Regions from separate parts of the Dactylosporangium sp. NPDC005572 genome, predicted to be linked through region 1. Evidence: riboswitches for the same ligand, from Rfam matches in the RefSeq annotation. Region 1 holds a riboswitch; the other holds the start of a gene.
The links. A riboswitch is a leader RNA that binds a small molecule or an ion and turns the genes downstream of it on or off. The one in region 1 is predicted to bind cyclic di-AMP.
Positions count from the first base shown of each region.

Region 2: it holds a riboswitch for cyclic di-AMP, as region 1 does, so the genes downstream of both, ABZS66_RS20565 (hypothetical protein) here and ABZS66_RS38820 (hypothetical protein) in region 1, are expected to answer to the same signal.

Region 1 covers NZ_JBEXCY010000116.1:3,368-10,684, forward strand. The annotation lists gene ABZS66_RS38800 (branched-chain amino acid aminotransferase) at 1-94, shown strand, start outside; gene ABZS66_RS38805 (hypothetical protein) at 173-1,372, opposite strand; gene ABZS66_RS38810 (hypothetical protein) at 1,435-1,635, opposite strand; gene ABZS66_RS38815 (VTT domain-containing protein) at 1,817-2,401, shown strand; cyclic di-AMP (ydaO/yuaA leader) riboswitch at 2,487-2,620, shown strand; gene ABZS66_RS38820 (hypothetical protein) at 2,634-3,647, shown strand; gene ABZS66_RS38825 (hypothetical protein) at 4,188-5,186, shown strand; gene ABZS66_RS38830 (hypothetical protein) at 5,342-6,172, shown strand; gene ABZS66_RS38835 (MFS transporter) at 6,263-7,317, shown strand, end outside.
Region 2 covers NZ_JBEXCY010000038.1:37,473-44,789, reverse strand. The annotation lists gene dnaE (DNA polymerase III subunit alpha) at 1-1,778, shown strand, start outside; gene ABZS66_RS20580 (PQQ-binding-like beta-propeller repeat protein) at 1,842-3,215, shown strand; gene ABZS66_RS20575 (hypothetical protein) at 3,201-3,461, opposite strand; gene ABZS66_RS20570 (LysR substrate-binding domain-containing protein) at 3,538-4,422, shown strand; gene ABZS66_RS20565 (hypothetical protein) at 4,423-5,448, opposite strand; cyclic di-AMP (ydaO/yuaA leader) riboswitch at 5,451-5,596, opposite strand; gene ABZS66_RS20560 (condensation domain-containing protein) at 5,684-7,072, opposite strand; gene ABZS66_RS20555 (ferredoxin) at 7,290-7,317, shown strand, end outside.

The DNA.
Region 1 (7,317 bases):
GGGCCCGGTGACGACGGCCATCCGCGACGCCATCGTGGGCATCCAGCGCGGCCTGCGCCCCGACCCGTTCGGCTGGTCGGCCCGCCGCCCCTGACCACGTTCTGCACCGACATCGGCAGCCGGGCCACGGTTGCCTGATCGGCAGCCGTGGCCCGGATCTTCACCGCGCTGCCTACCGTTTGGCGGGGATGACGTCCTCCAGGTGCCGGCCGTTGACCGCGGCGCGGCGGCCGGCGTCAACCTCGCGCTTCCAGGTGCGGACGTAGTTGGAGGCGGTGAGCCGCTCGACGTCGTCGAGGTCGAGCAGGTCGCCGACGAACGTCGTCAGCTGCACCACGTCGCGCTGGTCGCCGGGCGGGATGTGCTCGTGCAGCAGCTGGTGCACCTGGCTGCGCAGCGATCCGTCCCGGACGATGGGCGGCGGGTTGAGCGTCGGCTCCTCGGCGATCTCGGTGATCTCGGCGACGGCCGACCGGCTGCGCGGCTTGCGCTGCGGCGGCAGGATGCCTTCGATCTCGGTCCGCAGCTCTCCGAGGGGCGAGACGCTGGGCGGCGCCGAGACCGGGATGACCGTCGCGGCCTCGGGCAGTGCGAGCTGCTCCTCGGTGTCGATGATCTCGGGCTCCGGAGGCGCGATCTCCCGCTCCCGGCCCGGGGGCTGCTCCACGACGCCGTTGGCGGCCAGCCGGGCCGGTGCCAGGTCGGCGGCGATGAGCGCGGTGAGCCCGTCGTAGTCGGCGCCGTTGGCGAGCCGCAGTGCGATCTCGTCGAGGTCGTAGACGGCGACGGCGATGTCGGCTGTCGTCGGGTCGACGGCTGAGCGGATCTTGCGGTGCAGCACCTTGGCGATGGCCGCCGTGCGCTGCTCCTTGCGCTTCTCGGCCCGGGCCGCGGCGAGGGAGGTGTAGAGGCCGAGCTTCGTGTCGGCCTTGGCGAGGTTCTTGGCGCGCAGGGTCATCCACGGGTGGCGGATCCAGTGGCCGACCACCTCGTACGCGGGTGTGGTCGGTGGCAGGTCGCCCTTGGCCCGCAGCCGGTCGCGGCGCTGGTTCTCGGTGTGCATGAGCCACACGAGGTACCCCAGGGCGGACATTCCGGCGAAGAACCCGGCGAGCAGCTTGTCGTCGTGGGCCATCCAGTTGAACGCGACCGCGAACGCGGCGATGAGCGCCGACAGGAACCGCGACGCGGTCGCCCGCTCGCCCAGCCGGCGCCGTACGTCGGCGTTGGCGAGCACCACGATGCCGCCCAGTTCGAGCGCGGCGACGGCCGGGATGGCCCAGATCAGCGGGATGCCGAGGGCCTGGACCGCGCCGGTCACCTGCCCGGCCAGTGCGACCAGCAGAACCACGACGTAGAACAGCTGGCGCATGTAGGAGGTGCGTCGAACGGTCTTTTGCAGGTCGGCGTCGTGTTGGCCAATGCCCGGCGTCGTCACCGGTTTCTCCCGTCATCCGCTGCGGGCAGCGGGTATCCCCGTGCCGCGAGGAACTCGGCCAGCGCGAGGTCCACGGAGCTCTGCACCGTGGTGTTGTGATCGATGACGAACCGCTGCAGCATCTGCTCGATCTCGACCCGCACCCGGGTGTTGAGCTGCACGCGCTCGAAGCGCGGCCGCTGCGGCGGCATCGCCACCGTCTTCTCTGTCGCGTCCAAGTGGATCTCTCCCGCTAGCCGTTTGCTAGCGGGGACGCTAGCAAAGCAACCGTCGATGGCCGAATCAGACACGCCGACCCTGGGGATGACCCCGGTCTCGGGGTCTGCTCGGGGTCGCTCCCTGATGTGCGGCAGATACGCTCAGCCATACCGTCCTTGCATGACCTTTCTCGAAGCGGTACCGGGACCCCTGCTGGGCCTCGCGCTCGGCCTGGTCATGCTCCTCGACGCGATCCCGCTCATCGGCATCCTCGTGCCGGCGGACGTCGCGATCCTCACCACGTCGGGCTCGGTCGACCCGTTCACCAGCCTCGGCTGGGTCGTCGCCGGGTGCCTCGCCGGCTGGTCGATCACCTTCTTCGCCGGGCGGTATCTCGGCGAGCGGTTACGCCGCGGCCGCTTCGGCGCGTGGGTCGGCGCCGAGCGGTGGGCCACCGCCGACCGGGTCGTCCGCGAGGGCGGCAGCCGGATCCTGGTGACCGCGCCATTCCTGCCGTTCGTCAACACGCTCGTCCCGCTCGCCGCGGGCGGCCTCCGGATGCCCTACGGGCGCTTCCTGCGCACCGCCGCGATCGGTTCGGTGCTCTGGGGCGGGCTGTACGTCGGCCTGGGCACGCTCGCCGAGCAGGTCGCCGGCGTGCTGCCGACCGGCAACCTCACGATGGTGGTCACTGTCGCCCTAGGGCTGACCTTCGGCTGGATCGCCTTGCTGGGCACCCGCAAGCTGGCTACCGTCCGTAGTTGAGTGGTAGGCATTCTCGGTCCTGCGCAATCCGGTGACGATTCGGTAATCTGAGCCCGGATTCGCCTGGCGGCGCCCCTCGGTGCCAGTGGATCCGCCGCCGAATCGGTTTCGACCGAGCCGGGGACCCACCGATTTCTGGGGTGAATCCGCATTCGCGGTAGGGCCACTGTTCCGTCCCGAACCCGTCAGCTAACTCGGTAGGCGGTGCGCGGAGGGACAGAAAGTGATCAATATGCGACGCCGGGCGGCACTCCTGCTGGCTGCGGTGCTCGTCACGGTGGGTGCGTGGGCCACGCCCGCGTCGGCCGCACCGGGCGATCCGACCGCGCCGCCGGACGAGGGCAGCGCCAACATGACGCTGGGCGAAAAGCTCGAGCAGGCCAACCGCGAGTTCCTCGACGCCCAGGCGATCCTGGAGACGTCGAAGAAGAAGCAGGCCGAGCTCGCCGAGCAGATGGCCGCCATGCAGCGCGAGATGGCGCCGGTGCAGGCGTCGGTCAATCTCATCGCCGCCGCCTCGTACCGCACGGGCGGCATCCGGATCACGTCGGCGCTCATCACCACCGACTCCCCCGAGCAGTTCATGGACCGGGCGGTGCTGGTGAACACCATCGCGCGGTACAACGACCGCCAGATCGCCCGCCTCAACAAGCTGCAGGCCGACCTCGCCGCCGCCAAGAAGGCGAGCGACGAGGAGGTCGCCAAGCAGCAGGCCCAGACCGACATCATGGGCAAGAAGAAGAAGGACGCCGAGACCGCCCTGACGAAACTGGGCAACGGCAGGGCCGACGGCTACGTGAACGCCAACTCACCGCTCGCCAACCCGGCCCCGCGCAACGCCGACGGCTCGTGGCCCGCCGAAAAATGCATCATCGACGACCCCACGACGACCAAGGGCTGCATCACCCCGCGCATGATCCACGCGGTGAAGGAAGCGCACGAAGCGGGATTCAAGCGATACTATTCCTGCTTCCGCCCGTCGGGCCCGTACGAACACCCGAAAGGCCGAGCCTGCGACTTCGCCGCCCAATCCAGCGGCTTCGGCGGCGTGGCCAGCGGCGGCGACCGAACCTACGGCAACAACTTGGCGGCCTTCTTCGTCAAGAACGCGAGCGCGCTGGGCGTGCTCTACGTGATCTGGTTCCGCCAGGTATGGACCCCGGCCGCCGGCTGGCACGCGTACAGCGGCGGCAACGGCGACCCGTCCAGCGACCATACGAATCACGTCCATCTGAGCGTAATTTGATGCTTTTCTGACTCGGGTCCGCGCAACGCACGACCGTCGCTCCCGCCAGACAACGCTCTTCTCGGCGCGACATTCGTCCCGCCGAGAAGACGCTGCCATCGCCGTCGTGCCAAGAACCCGCGGGCGGTCGCCCGCGCGGAAGGCCCGCGTGCCTGAGGACCCGCTCGGTCACGGAGCAGACGCGCCCAAACGGCGATCACGCGCCTGGCGTTCCATGATCGTGGGAAGCATTTGGCTGCTATGGCGACCACGAGTTTCCCTTGATCATGGGTGCGCAGCCGGCAGCCGTCGCGGGTGATCGGGCGATTCGCGGCCTGCAGCGCGGCGACGGATGGTGCGGCGTCGCGGTGGGTGGTGGTGGCGCGGTGTGGCCACGGGTGGCGGGCCGCCGGGTGGGTGCTCCCCGGGCGGTCCGCCTCGATCTTGGGTGCGGTGTAGTGGGCGTCACGGTCGTAAAGCGAACGTTCATTCTTGACGACCTCGGCTCGGGGTCGCATGCTCAAAGTGAACGAACGAACGTTCTTTTTAGGGAGACTTCCGATGGCCCAGCAGCACAGCGCAAGCCGGTCGCCGTGGCCCCGTGTCGGGGCGATCGTGCTCCTGCTCACCGCACTGCTCAGTCTCATCATGATCGCGTTCGCGTGGCCGGCCACCCGGTCGACCGTGCACGACATTCCGCTCGCCGTCGCCGGGCCGCCGCAGGCCACCGGGCAGGTCAAGCAGCAGCTCGAAGCCAAGCGGCCCGGGGCGTTCGACCTGGTCGCCGTCGACAGCACGCAGGAGGCCGAGCGGCTGATCCGGGAGCGGGAGGTGTACGGCGCGATCGACCTCACCAGCGGCAAGCCGCAGCTGATCATCGCCTCGGCCGCCAGCCCGGCCGTCGCGCAGGCGCTGCAGCAGGTCGCGGCGGGGCTTGACCAGTCCGCCACCGCCGTCACCGTGCGCGACCTCGTGCCGCTGCCGGCCGACGACCCGCGCGGGGCCGGGCTCGCCGCCGGTGCGCTGCCGCTCGTGCTCGGCGGGATCGTCGCGGCGGGGCTGCTCACCAACCTCGTCGTGGGCGTCGCCCGGCGGGTGGCCGGCGCGCTCGCCTTCGCGATCACGGGCGGTCTGGCGCTCGTGGGGATCCTGCAGTACTGGCTGGGCTCTCTCGGCGGCGACTACTGGGCCAACAGCGGTGTGGTGGCCCTGTCCATCGGCGCGACCGCGCTCACGCTGCTCGGGCTGGAGTCGCTGCTCGGCACGGCCGGGCTCGGCATCGGCGCCGGCGTGATGATGCTGCTCGGCAACCCGCTGTCCGGCCTGGCCAGCGCGCCGGAGATGCTGCCGTCGGGGTGGGGCGTGCTGGGGCAGTACCTGCCGCCGGGCGCCGCCGGCACCCTCCTGCGCAGCAGCGCCTTCTTCGATGGCAACGCCGCCACCCGGCCCGTCCTCGTCCTCACCGCCTGGGCCGTGCTCGGCCTGCTCCTGGTGGGCGTGTCGGTCCTGCGCGGCCGTCGGTCCGCCCCGGTCGAGGCGCTGGAGCCCGTCGCCGCGTGACGGTCGGCAATCCATGAGGCCCCGGCGGGTGAGCAACCCGCCGGGGCCTCACAGCCGGTTGCCAAGGAAGCCGGACCCTGGTGCCAGGCAGCGCCGGAATCGTTGCTGGCGAGCGGTTCCCGGAGCGGGCCGCCCGACAGCAAGGAGCGAACGCCATGAGCCGCAGCACCGACCAGTCTCCCGCCCCGGTCTGGGCCACCCCGGCCGAACCGGCCGCGCCGGCCACCGAGTCGATGCCGGGCCAGAACGGCGCCGCGGCGCCGACCTATGGCGCCCACGCGATGCCGGCCCAGAGCGGCGACGTGATGCCGGCTCACGGAGGCGACGTGATGCCGGCCTACGCAGGCGAGGCCCTGCCGTACGACGCGGGAATCGCCGCGTACGGCGCCCAACCACAGGCGACCCCGAGCGGCGGCGCGCCGTGGGCGGGTGGCGGCGGAGCGGCGCCGCCGTACCAGGCCGGTCCCGCGGGGACGCCGTACCCGCTCGGGCCCGCGGCCGCGCCGAAGAAGCACTCCAAGGTCAAGGCCGCCATCGTCGGCGTCGTGGCGGCGCTCGTGATCGGCGGCGGCGGGTTCGCGGTCATCCAGGCCGCCGGCGACAGCGGCTCCACCACGCAACAGCAGGCCGGCCCCGGCGGTCAGGGCGGCCCCGGCGGCATGAACGGCGTTCCGCAGGACGGCCAGGGCGGACCCGGCGGCATGGGCGGCGGGTTCGGCGGCGGCGTGAACGGGGCCCTGTACGGGGACTTCGTCTCGTCCGACGGCAACGGCGGGTACACGACGAAGCGCCTCCAGAGCGGCACCGTCACCGCCGTCAGCGACACCTCCATCACCGCCAAGAGCGCCGACGGCCACAGCACCACGTTCGTCGTGAAGGACAGCGCGGCCGTGGCCGACGTCGCGGCCGGCGACACCGTGACCATCGTCGGGACCGTCGACGGGGACACCGTCACGGCGACGTCCATCGTCGAGACCGGGCAGTGATCTGCGCCGCAAAGCCGAAGGACCGATATCCACCGGGTCGTTGCTTGTACGAACATAATAGTTGTGGTCGTACAAGCACGTCGCCGGCGGTTGCTCATTCTGGGGATCTGCTGCCTGAGCCTGCTGATCGTCGGGCTGGACAACACGATCGTCAACGTCGCGGTACCGAAGCTGCGCGAGGACCTCGACGCCTCACTGGAAGGCGTGCAGTGGACGATCGACGCCTACACGCTGGTCATCGCCAGCCTTCTGCTCATGGCGGGCGCGACCGCCGACCGGATCGGCCGGCGCCGGACCTTCCTCACCGGCCTCGCGATCTTCGTCACCGGCTCGCTGCTGTGCGGCCTGGCGCCGTCGCTGGGCTGGCTGATCGCGTTCCGTGTGCTCCAGGCGATCGGGGGCTCGATGCTCAACCCGGTCGCGATGTCCATCATCACCAACGTCTTCACCGACCGGCGCGAACGTGCCCAGGCCGTGGGCGTGTGGGCCGGCGTCGTCGGGATCAGCATGGCGCTCGGCCCCGTCGTCGGCGGGCTGCTGGTGCAGTCGGTCGGGTGGCGGTACATCTTCTGGATCAACATCCCCATCGGGCTGGCGGCGATCGTCCTCACCGTCCTCTTCGTGCCCGAGTCGAAGGCGTCCAGGCCCCGCCGGCCCGACCTGCCCGGCCAGGTGATCGTGCTGGTCCTGCTGGCGTCGGCCACCTACGCGATCATCGAGCGGGAGTGGATCGCCGGCGTGATCGCGGTTGCCGCGCTGGCCGCCCTGTTCGTGGTCGAGCCGCGACGGCGCGAGCCGCTCGTCGACCTGCGGCTGTTCCGCAGCCCGCCGTTCGCGGGCGCGACGCTGACCGCCGTGGCCGTGTTCGGCTCGCTGGCCGGGTTCCTGCTGCTCAACGCCATCTACCTGCAGGAGGTGCGCGGGTACACGCCGCTGCACGCCGGGCTGCTGACGCTGCCGGTCGCGGCGGTCACCGTCGTGCTCGGACCGCTGTCCGGACGGCTGGTGGGCAGTCGCGGGCCGCGGCCGTCGCTGCTGATCGGCGGGGTGGGCATCGCCGCCAGCGGGGTCATGCTGGCCGGGCTCGGGCCGCACACGTCACTGGCCTGGCTGCTGGTCGCGTACTCGCTGTTCGGCGTCGGCTT
Region 2 (7,317 bases), on a different contig from region 1:
TCACGATCATCGACGACGCGGTCAAGAACATCGAGCGCAACCACAACCGCAAGGTCGACCTGCTGTCGCTGACGCTCGACGACAAGGCGGCCTACGAGCTGCTGGCCCGCGGCGACACGCTCGGCGTGTTCCAGCTCGACGGCGGCCCGATGCGCTCACTGCTGCGGCTGATGAAGCCCGACAACTTCGAGGACATCTCGGCGGTGCTGGCGCTGTACCGGCCCGGTCCGATGGGCGCCAACAGCCACACCAACTACGCGCTGCGCAAGAACGGGCAGCAGGAGATGATCCCGATCCACCCGGAGCTGGAGGAGCCGCTCAAGGAGATCCTCGGCCCGACGTACGGGCTCATCGTGTACCAGGAGCAGGTGCAGCGCGCCGCGCAGAAGCTCGCCGGCTACACGCTGGGCCAGGCCGACCTGCTGCGCCGGGCGATGGGCAAGAAGAAGAAGGAGGTCCTGGAGAAGGAGTTCGTGCCGTTCCGCGACGGCATGCGCGGCAACGGGTACTCCGACGAGGCGATCCAGAAGCTCTGGGACGTGCTCGTGCCGTTCGCCGACTACGCCTTCAACAAGGCCCACACCGCCGGCTACGGCCTGGTGTCGTACTGGACCGCCTGGCTCAAGGCCAACTACCCGGCCGAGTACATGGCGGCCCTGCTGACCAGCGTCGGCGACGACAAGGACAAGATGGCGCTGTACCTCAGCGAATGCCGCCGCATGGGCATCGAGGTGCTGCCGCCCGACGTCAACGAGTCCGCCGGCCCGTTCACCCCGGTCGGCAACAACATCCGCTTCGGCCTCGCCGCCGTGCGCAACGTCGGCCACAACGTCGTCGACGCGATCGTGCGGTGCCGCCGCGCCGCGCCGTACAAGGACTTCCACGACTTCCTCAGCAAGGTCGACGCCGTCGCCTGCAACAAGAAGACCATTGAATCCCTCATCAAGGCGGGCGCGTTCGACTCGATGGACCACCCGCGGCGCGGCCTGCTGGCGATCCACGCCGACGCCATCGACGCCTACGCCGACATCAAGAAGAACGAGGCCATCGGGCAGTTCGACCTGTTCGGCGACGCGTTCGGCGCGGCCGACGACGGCGGCGGCGCGGGCGCGGTGATGACCCAGCCGATCCCGCAGATCGAATGGGACAAGCGCGAGCTGCTCACCTTCGAGCGGGAGATGCTCGGCCTGTACGTGTCCGACCACCCGCTGTTCGGCCTGGAGTCGGTGCTGTCGAAGGCCGCCGACACCGCGATCAGCAGCCTCTCCGAGGAGGGCGCCGTCCCCGACGGCGCGGTGATCACCCTGGCCGGCATGCTCACCGGCGTCCAGCGGCGGATCACCAAGCAGGGCAAGCCGTGGGCGTCGGCGACGCTGGAGGACCTCGGCGGCGCCGTCGAGGCGCTCTTCTTCCCCAACACGTACGAGCTGGTCGGCCAGTACATCGCCGAGGACGCGATCGTCGTGGTGAAGGGGCGGGTGGACCGGCGCGACGAGACGCCCCGGCTGATGGCGATGGACCTGTCCATCCCCGACGTGAGCACGGCGGAGGAGAACCGGCCGGTCGTGCTGTCGCTGCCGGCCAACCGGTGCACCCCGCCACTCGTCGACCGGCTCAAGGAGATCCTGGTCAACCACCCCGGCAAGGCCGAGGTCCACGTGAAGCTGCTCAACGGCTCGCGGGTCACCCTGCTGCGCCTCGGCCCCTACCGGGTCGACAACACGACCGCGCTCAAGGGCGACCTGAAGGCGCTGCTCGGCCCCAACAGCTTCGCGTAGTGCCGCCACAGCTTGGCGTAGTGCCGCAACAGCTTCCGTAGCCCGGCACGGTAAGGTCGGCAAGTGCACACGCACGCCCTTGCCGACGACCTGCGCCCGCGCCGGTCGCTGTGGCTTTCCCGGCGTGCCCGCTGGACCGCCGCGATCGTGCTGGTGCTCGCCGTGCTGCTCACCGCCGGGCTCGTCGTCTACCGGCTCAACCAGCAGCCGTATGCGTTCGACCGGCTCACCCGCGTGGCGGCCGTCGGCTACCAGGCCGCCGGCCCCGGGGCGACCCGGGCCTACCTCGACGGCGGCCGCGCCTTCATCGGCCACCCGACCGGCGGCGGGCACTTCGACCTGCGCGCCGTCGACGTCGAGGAGCCCGGCAAGCCCATCTGGGTCAACAGCTCGCTCACCGAGGTCGACACGTTCCGCGGCGCCCGCGGCTCGGTCGAGGTCACCGGCCGGCCCGACAAGGACGGCGTGCGCACGGTGACCCTGCTCAACGCGTCCAACGGCGTGCCGTTCGCGACGTTCGAGGTCGCCGAGCGCGACGTGTGGGTCCTGGTCGGCAAGTACTTCCTGCGGTACCGCGACAGCGACCACAAGCTGTCGATCATCGACGTCGGCACGGCCAAGGAGATCGCCGCCCTCGACCAGCCGGGCGGCCCGCGCAGCTGGTGGCTGGTCGACAACTGGAGCGGCCAGCAGGTCCCCACCTCGGTCGACGGCGTGCAGCTCGACGAGCCGTTCACCGTCGACCCGCACATCGTGCGCGCCACCCCCGGCGGCGGCCTGGAGGTCGTCGGGCTGTCGAGCGGCAAGGCGCTCTCGGCCGCGACCGGGCTGGCCGGCCCCGACGACCTCGTGTACCCGTACGACGAGCAGGTCTTCGTGGCCAACCGGCAGAGCGGCCAGGTGCGCGCCTACGACCGCAAGGCCCTCGGCAAGCCCCAGTGGAGCTGGTCGCCGCCGGAGGCCGGGTCGCTGCCCACGTTCCTGACCGTGTGCGGCGAGCGGCGGGTCTGCGTGGGGGAGGAGCGCCACGTCACCGCGCTCGACATCCGCACCGGCAAGCCCGACTGGCGGCTCGACGCCGACCACGCCGGGCACCTGGTGCCGGTCGGCGACCGGGTGATGCTGCGGCACGGCACCGGCGACGGGAAGCGCTCCTCGCTCGTCGACACGACCGGAAAGATCGTCACCAGCTGGCCCGGCACCCAGGCGGCCCGCCTCGACGAGGGCAGCTACCTGCTGTTCCCCCTCGAGGTGCCGGCGTCCGGGCCGTTCCCGTGGACCGGCGTCCAGGCCGGCAACGCGCGCTCCCGCCAGCTCGGCGACCTCGACGTCCGGCTCGACTCGTGCACCTGGAGCCACAAGTACGTGGCCTGCGCGGCGTCCGGCGAGTTCGTCTTCTACAAGGTCCGCACGCCCTGGTACTCAGGCCGGCTGTGACCGGGCGCGGGCCAGGCGGAACACCGCCACCCCGCCGATACCGACCCAGACCACGTTGAGCACGGCCGACGGCCAGGCGCCGTTGACGGCCGAGTTGAGCGCGAGCGCGAACGCGCCGGCGATGTTCATCGCCTGGAAGGTCACGCCGTCACCGGCGACGCGCTTGGCGGAGACGAGGGCGTAGGCGGCGACGAGCGCGGCGGCGCCGGCCCAGCCGATCACGGACACGAGGAGTTGCAGGCTCACCGAAGCATGTTCGCATGCAGTTGAGCTAACGTGCGAGCGAGGATTTCTACAGTACAACTTAAGCGAGGCTCAACCCATGGAGCTCGATCCGCGCCGGCTCCTCGTGCTCGCCGCCATCGCCCGCCGGGGCACCCTCGCCGGCGCGGCCGCGGCCCTGCACGTGACGCCCTCGGCCGTCTCCCAGCAGCTCGCCCAGCTGGAGCACGCGGTCGGCCGGCCGCTCGTGGACCGATCGGGCCGGCGGGCCGAGCTGACCGCGGCCGGGCGGGTGCTCGCCGCACGGGCCGAGGCGATCGAGCAGCAGCTCACCGAGGCCGAGCGGGAGCTCGCCGCGATGGCCGGCCGGGCCGCGGGCCGGGTGCGGGTCGCCGCGTTCTCGACGGTGATCCAGCACCTGCTCATCCCGGCGATGGCCGGCCTGGCCCGGGACCACCCCGACGTGGTCTGCTCGATCACCGAGCTGGAGGGCGCCGCCGCGCTGCGCGAGCTGCGGCTCGGCGGCCTCGACGTCACGATCACCGAGCGGGACGCCGGCCTCGGCCTCGAACAGCGGCGAGGTGTGACGGTGGTACCGCTGGTCGAGGACCCGTACCGGGTGCTGGTCCCGGTCGGCTGGCCGGCGGTGCAGGGCTACGGCGACCTCGCGGACCGGCCGTGGATCGCCGGGCCGCCGTCCTCGACGACGGGCCAGGTGCTGGAGCGGCTGGGCCGCGAGCGCGGCTTCACGCCGCGCAGAGTCCACACCTGCGTCGACTACCCGGCGGTGTTCGCCCTGGTCGCGGCCGGGCACGGGGCGTCGATCGCGCCCGGCCTGGCGCTGCGGGCCGTCGACCGGTCGCGGGTGCGGGTCACCGACCTGCCCGGGGCCGGGGCCCGCCGCCTCGATGCGCTCGTGACGGCGGGCCGGGCCGGGCAGCCGGCGGTGGAGGCGCTGCTGGGCGCCCTCCGATCAATGCACTGATCAATACACTGAGAGGTGCACGTGGTTGGTGTGGTCGGAGCTCGGGTCGCCGTTGCCGCTGTTGTACGCGTGCCAGCCGGCGGCCGGGGTCCAGATCTGCCGGAACCAGACCACGTACATGACACCCAGCGCGCTGGCGTTGCGGACCAGCCAGGTGGCCAGCTGCGTGCCGTACTCCTTCGACGCGCCCGTCGCCACCCCGCCGAAGCCGCTGGTGTCGGCCGCGAAGTCGCACGCCCGGCCCTTGGGGTGCTCGTAAGGCTCGCCCGGTGGTCGCCAGCACGACACGAAGTGCTTGAACCCGGCCTTCTGCACCTGCTGGAGCGCGTGCAGCGTGCGCGGGGTCAGGCAGCCCTTCGTGGTCGGGTCGTCGGCGGAGCACGACTCGGCCGGCCACGACCCGTCGGCCCGCCGCGGCGCCGGCTCGGCGTTCGTCGACGGCGCGTTGGCGCTCGTGGTCGTCGCCGTGTCGAGACCCTTCTGCGCGGCCTTGTTCTGCGCGGCCACGAGGGCCTGCTCGACCTCGGTCTTCTGCTTCGCCATCACCGCGAGCTGCGCCTGCTGCCTGGCCACCTCGGCGTCGATGGTGGCCTTGGTACCGCCGAGCTGCTCCCGCAGCGACGACAGCTGCTTGAGCTGCGCGGCGTTCTGCCGCGCGAGGACCTCCAGGGTGCTCACCTTGTCGGCGAAGACCCCCGGCGAGGCGCTGTCCAGCAGTGAGGACGCGCTGCGCAGCCCGCCCCCGTTCTGGTACGCGGCGATCGTGATGGACTGCGTCTCGTCGCGGAGCTTCTCGTACCGCGGCTCCAGCTCGGCCTGCTGGGCGGCGAGCCCGGCCTGGCGCTGCTGGGAGGCGGCGAGCGCGTTCTGCGCGTCGATGTACGCCCGGTTCGCGGTGTCGAGCTTCTGCATGAGCTCGGTGGTGCCGCCTTCGTCCCCGGGCGTCGGTGCGGCCGAGACGGCGTTCGGTGTCAACAGGACCGCCAGCGCGCACACGGCGGCGACGATCCACGGAGGTCTGGACATACTGTTCCCTCCATCGGCCGCCTACCGGGTTAGCTGACGGATTCGGAACGGAACAGTCGCCCCTACCGCGCTCGATGCGCGCGGATTCACCCCAAACAGGACACAATGGGTCCCCGGCTCGCATGATGCGACTCGGCGGCAGCCTCACCGGTATGTGGGGCCTCCCGGAGCCTAATCACCCCGAAATTCCCCCATCGCACCACCTGTCCGCATCTGCCCGGTGGCCGACCGCCGCTCAGCGGGCCGCCGTGTACAGCGCGGCCGTCGTGACCTGGTCGTCGGTGGCCGCGCGGACCGCCAGGCGCTCCAGGTCGGTGAGGAAGCCGAGCGGGCCGCGGCGGCCCAGGAAGCCGTGCTCGACGCACAACATGAGCTCGGCGGTGTCGCCCAGATCCATCAGGAACATGAAGAAGTTGGCGTGCATCGGCCGGCGGTCGATCACCGGGGAGCGCAGCTTCGTCGCCGGCAGCGCCGCCTGGATCCGTTCGGCCAGCTCGGCCGGCGGCACGAGGTGTCCCGGCGACCGGTCCAGGACGAAGCGGGTGTCGTTGAAGAAGCAGTAGCCGTCCGGTGTGATCCCGCGGCGCTCGGCGACCGCCACGAACATGGCGTCGAGGTCGAGCGGGTCGTACTCGCAGTGGGCGTACGCCGTCAGGGCCGCGTCCGCCGAGCGGCGCAGCAGGCCGCCGACCGTCTCGTCGCGGTACCCGGCCGGGTCGCAGTCGAGCCGGAAGAGCGCGTTCTGGTTGAACGCGGCGACCACCCCGCGGCTCGCCGGCCGGAACCGGGTCGACACGATCGAGCGCAGGAACGTCTCCCGCTCGGCGGTGTACGCCGCGAGCTGCAGCGCCGTCAGGCCCTGCAGAGCGGTCGCCGGTGGGACGCCGTGGCGGGCGGCGAGGTCGTTGGTGGCCAGGGCGAGGGCCGGCGACTGGATCAGGCCCCAGTCGAGGTTCGGCGGCCGGCCGTCGCGGATGCTCTCGATCATGCTCGCCGGGATCTCGGCGAGGTGCTTCTCCCAGAACGCCAGCGCCTTCGCCGCCCGGCGCCGCCCGACGGCGGACCGCTCGTACTCGCCGCGTTCGAGGGGCTGCTGGCCGGGCTCGACGACGACCGGCGGGTCGGCGAGCAGGTTCGCCAGGTCGCCGCGGACGATCGCGAAGCTCCACCCGTCGACCGCCATGTGGCTGGCCGCGAGCAGCACCGTCTGCGGCGCGCCGTCGCGGACCAGCACGGCGACCCGCAGCGGCAGGTCGGCGGCCATGTCGAACCACCGCACCCGCAGGGCCTCGCCGAGCTCGGCGGCGGCCTCGGCCGAGCCGCGGTCGCCCAGCTCGTGGACCTCCAGGGGGACCTCGCCCTGGGGAAGGACGCGCTGGAGCGGGCCGTCGAGGTACACCGTGTGCAGCGAGTCGTGCCGCTCGACGAGCGTCCGCAGCGCGTCGAGCACGGCCGGCAGGTCGCGGCCGGGCGGGACGGGGACCTCGACGAGCAGGTTGAGCGTGGTGTCGTCGGGCGGGAGCCAGCGCAGGACGTTCCAGATGGCGAGCTGGCCCCAGATGAGCGGGCCCTCGGCGGCGCGGCCGGTGCGGAACGGGATGGTGCCGGGGTAGGTCGTCGACATGGCGTGCACCTTCCCGAAACGGTGATCTACCAAGGCTGATGCATCAGGCGCGATGCATCACGGGCGATGCATCGCGCGGGCGGCGGCTCCGGAGCACAGGCTACGCGCGGAAGTTCGAGTCTTTCAATGAGTCGTTGAAATCATGAGCGATTGCATTCGGAAATTGCCGTTTGGGTACAGGACGACGGACAGTGGCGGAGTTCGATAGGTTGGTCCCATGTGGCGGATCACCGTGGCGAACACGT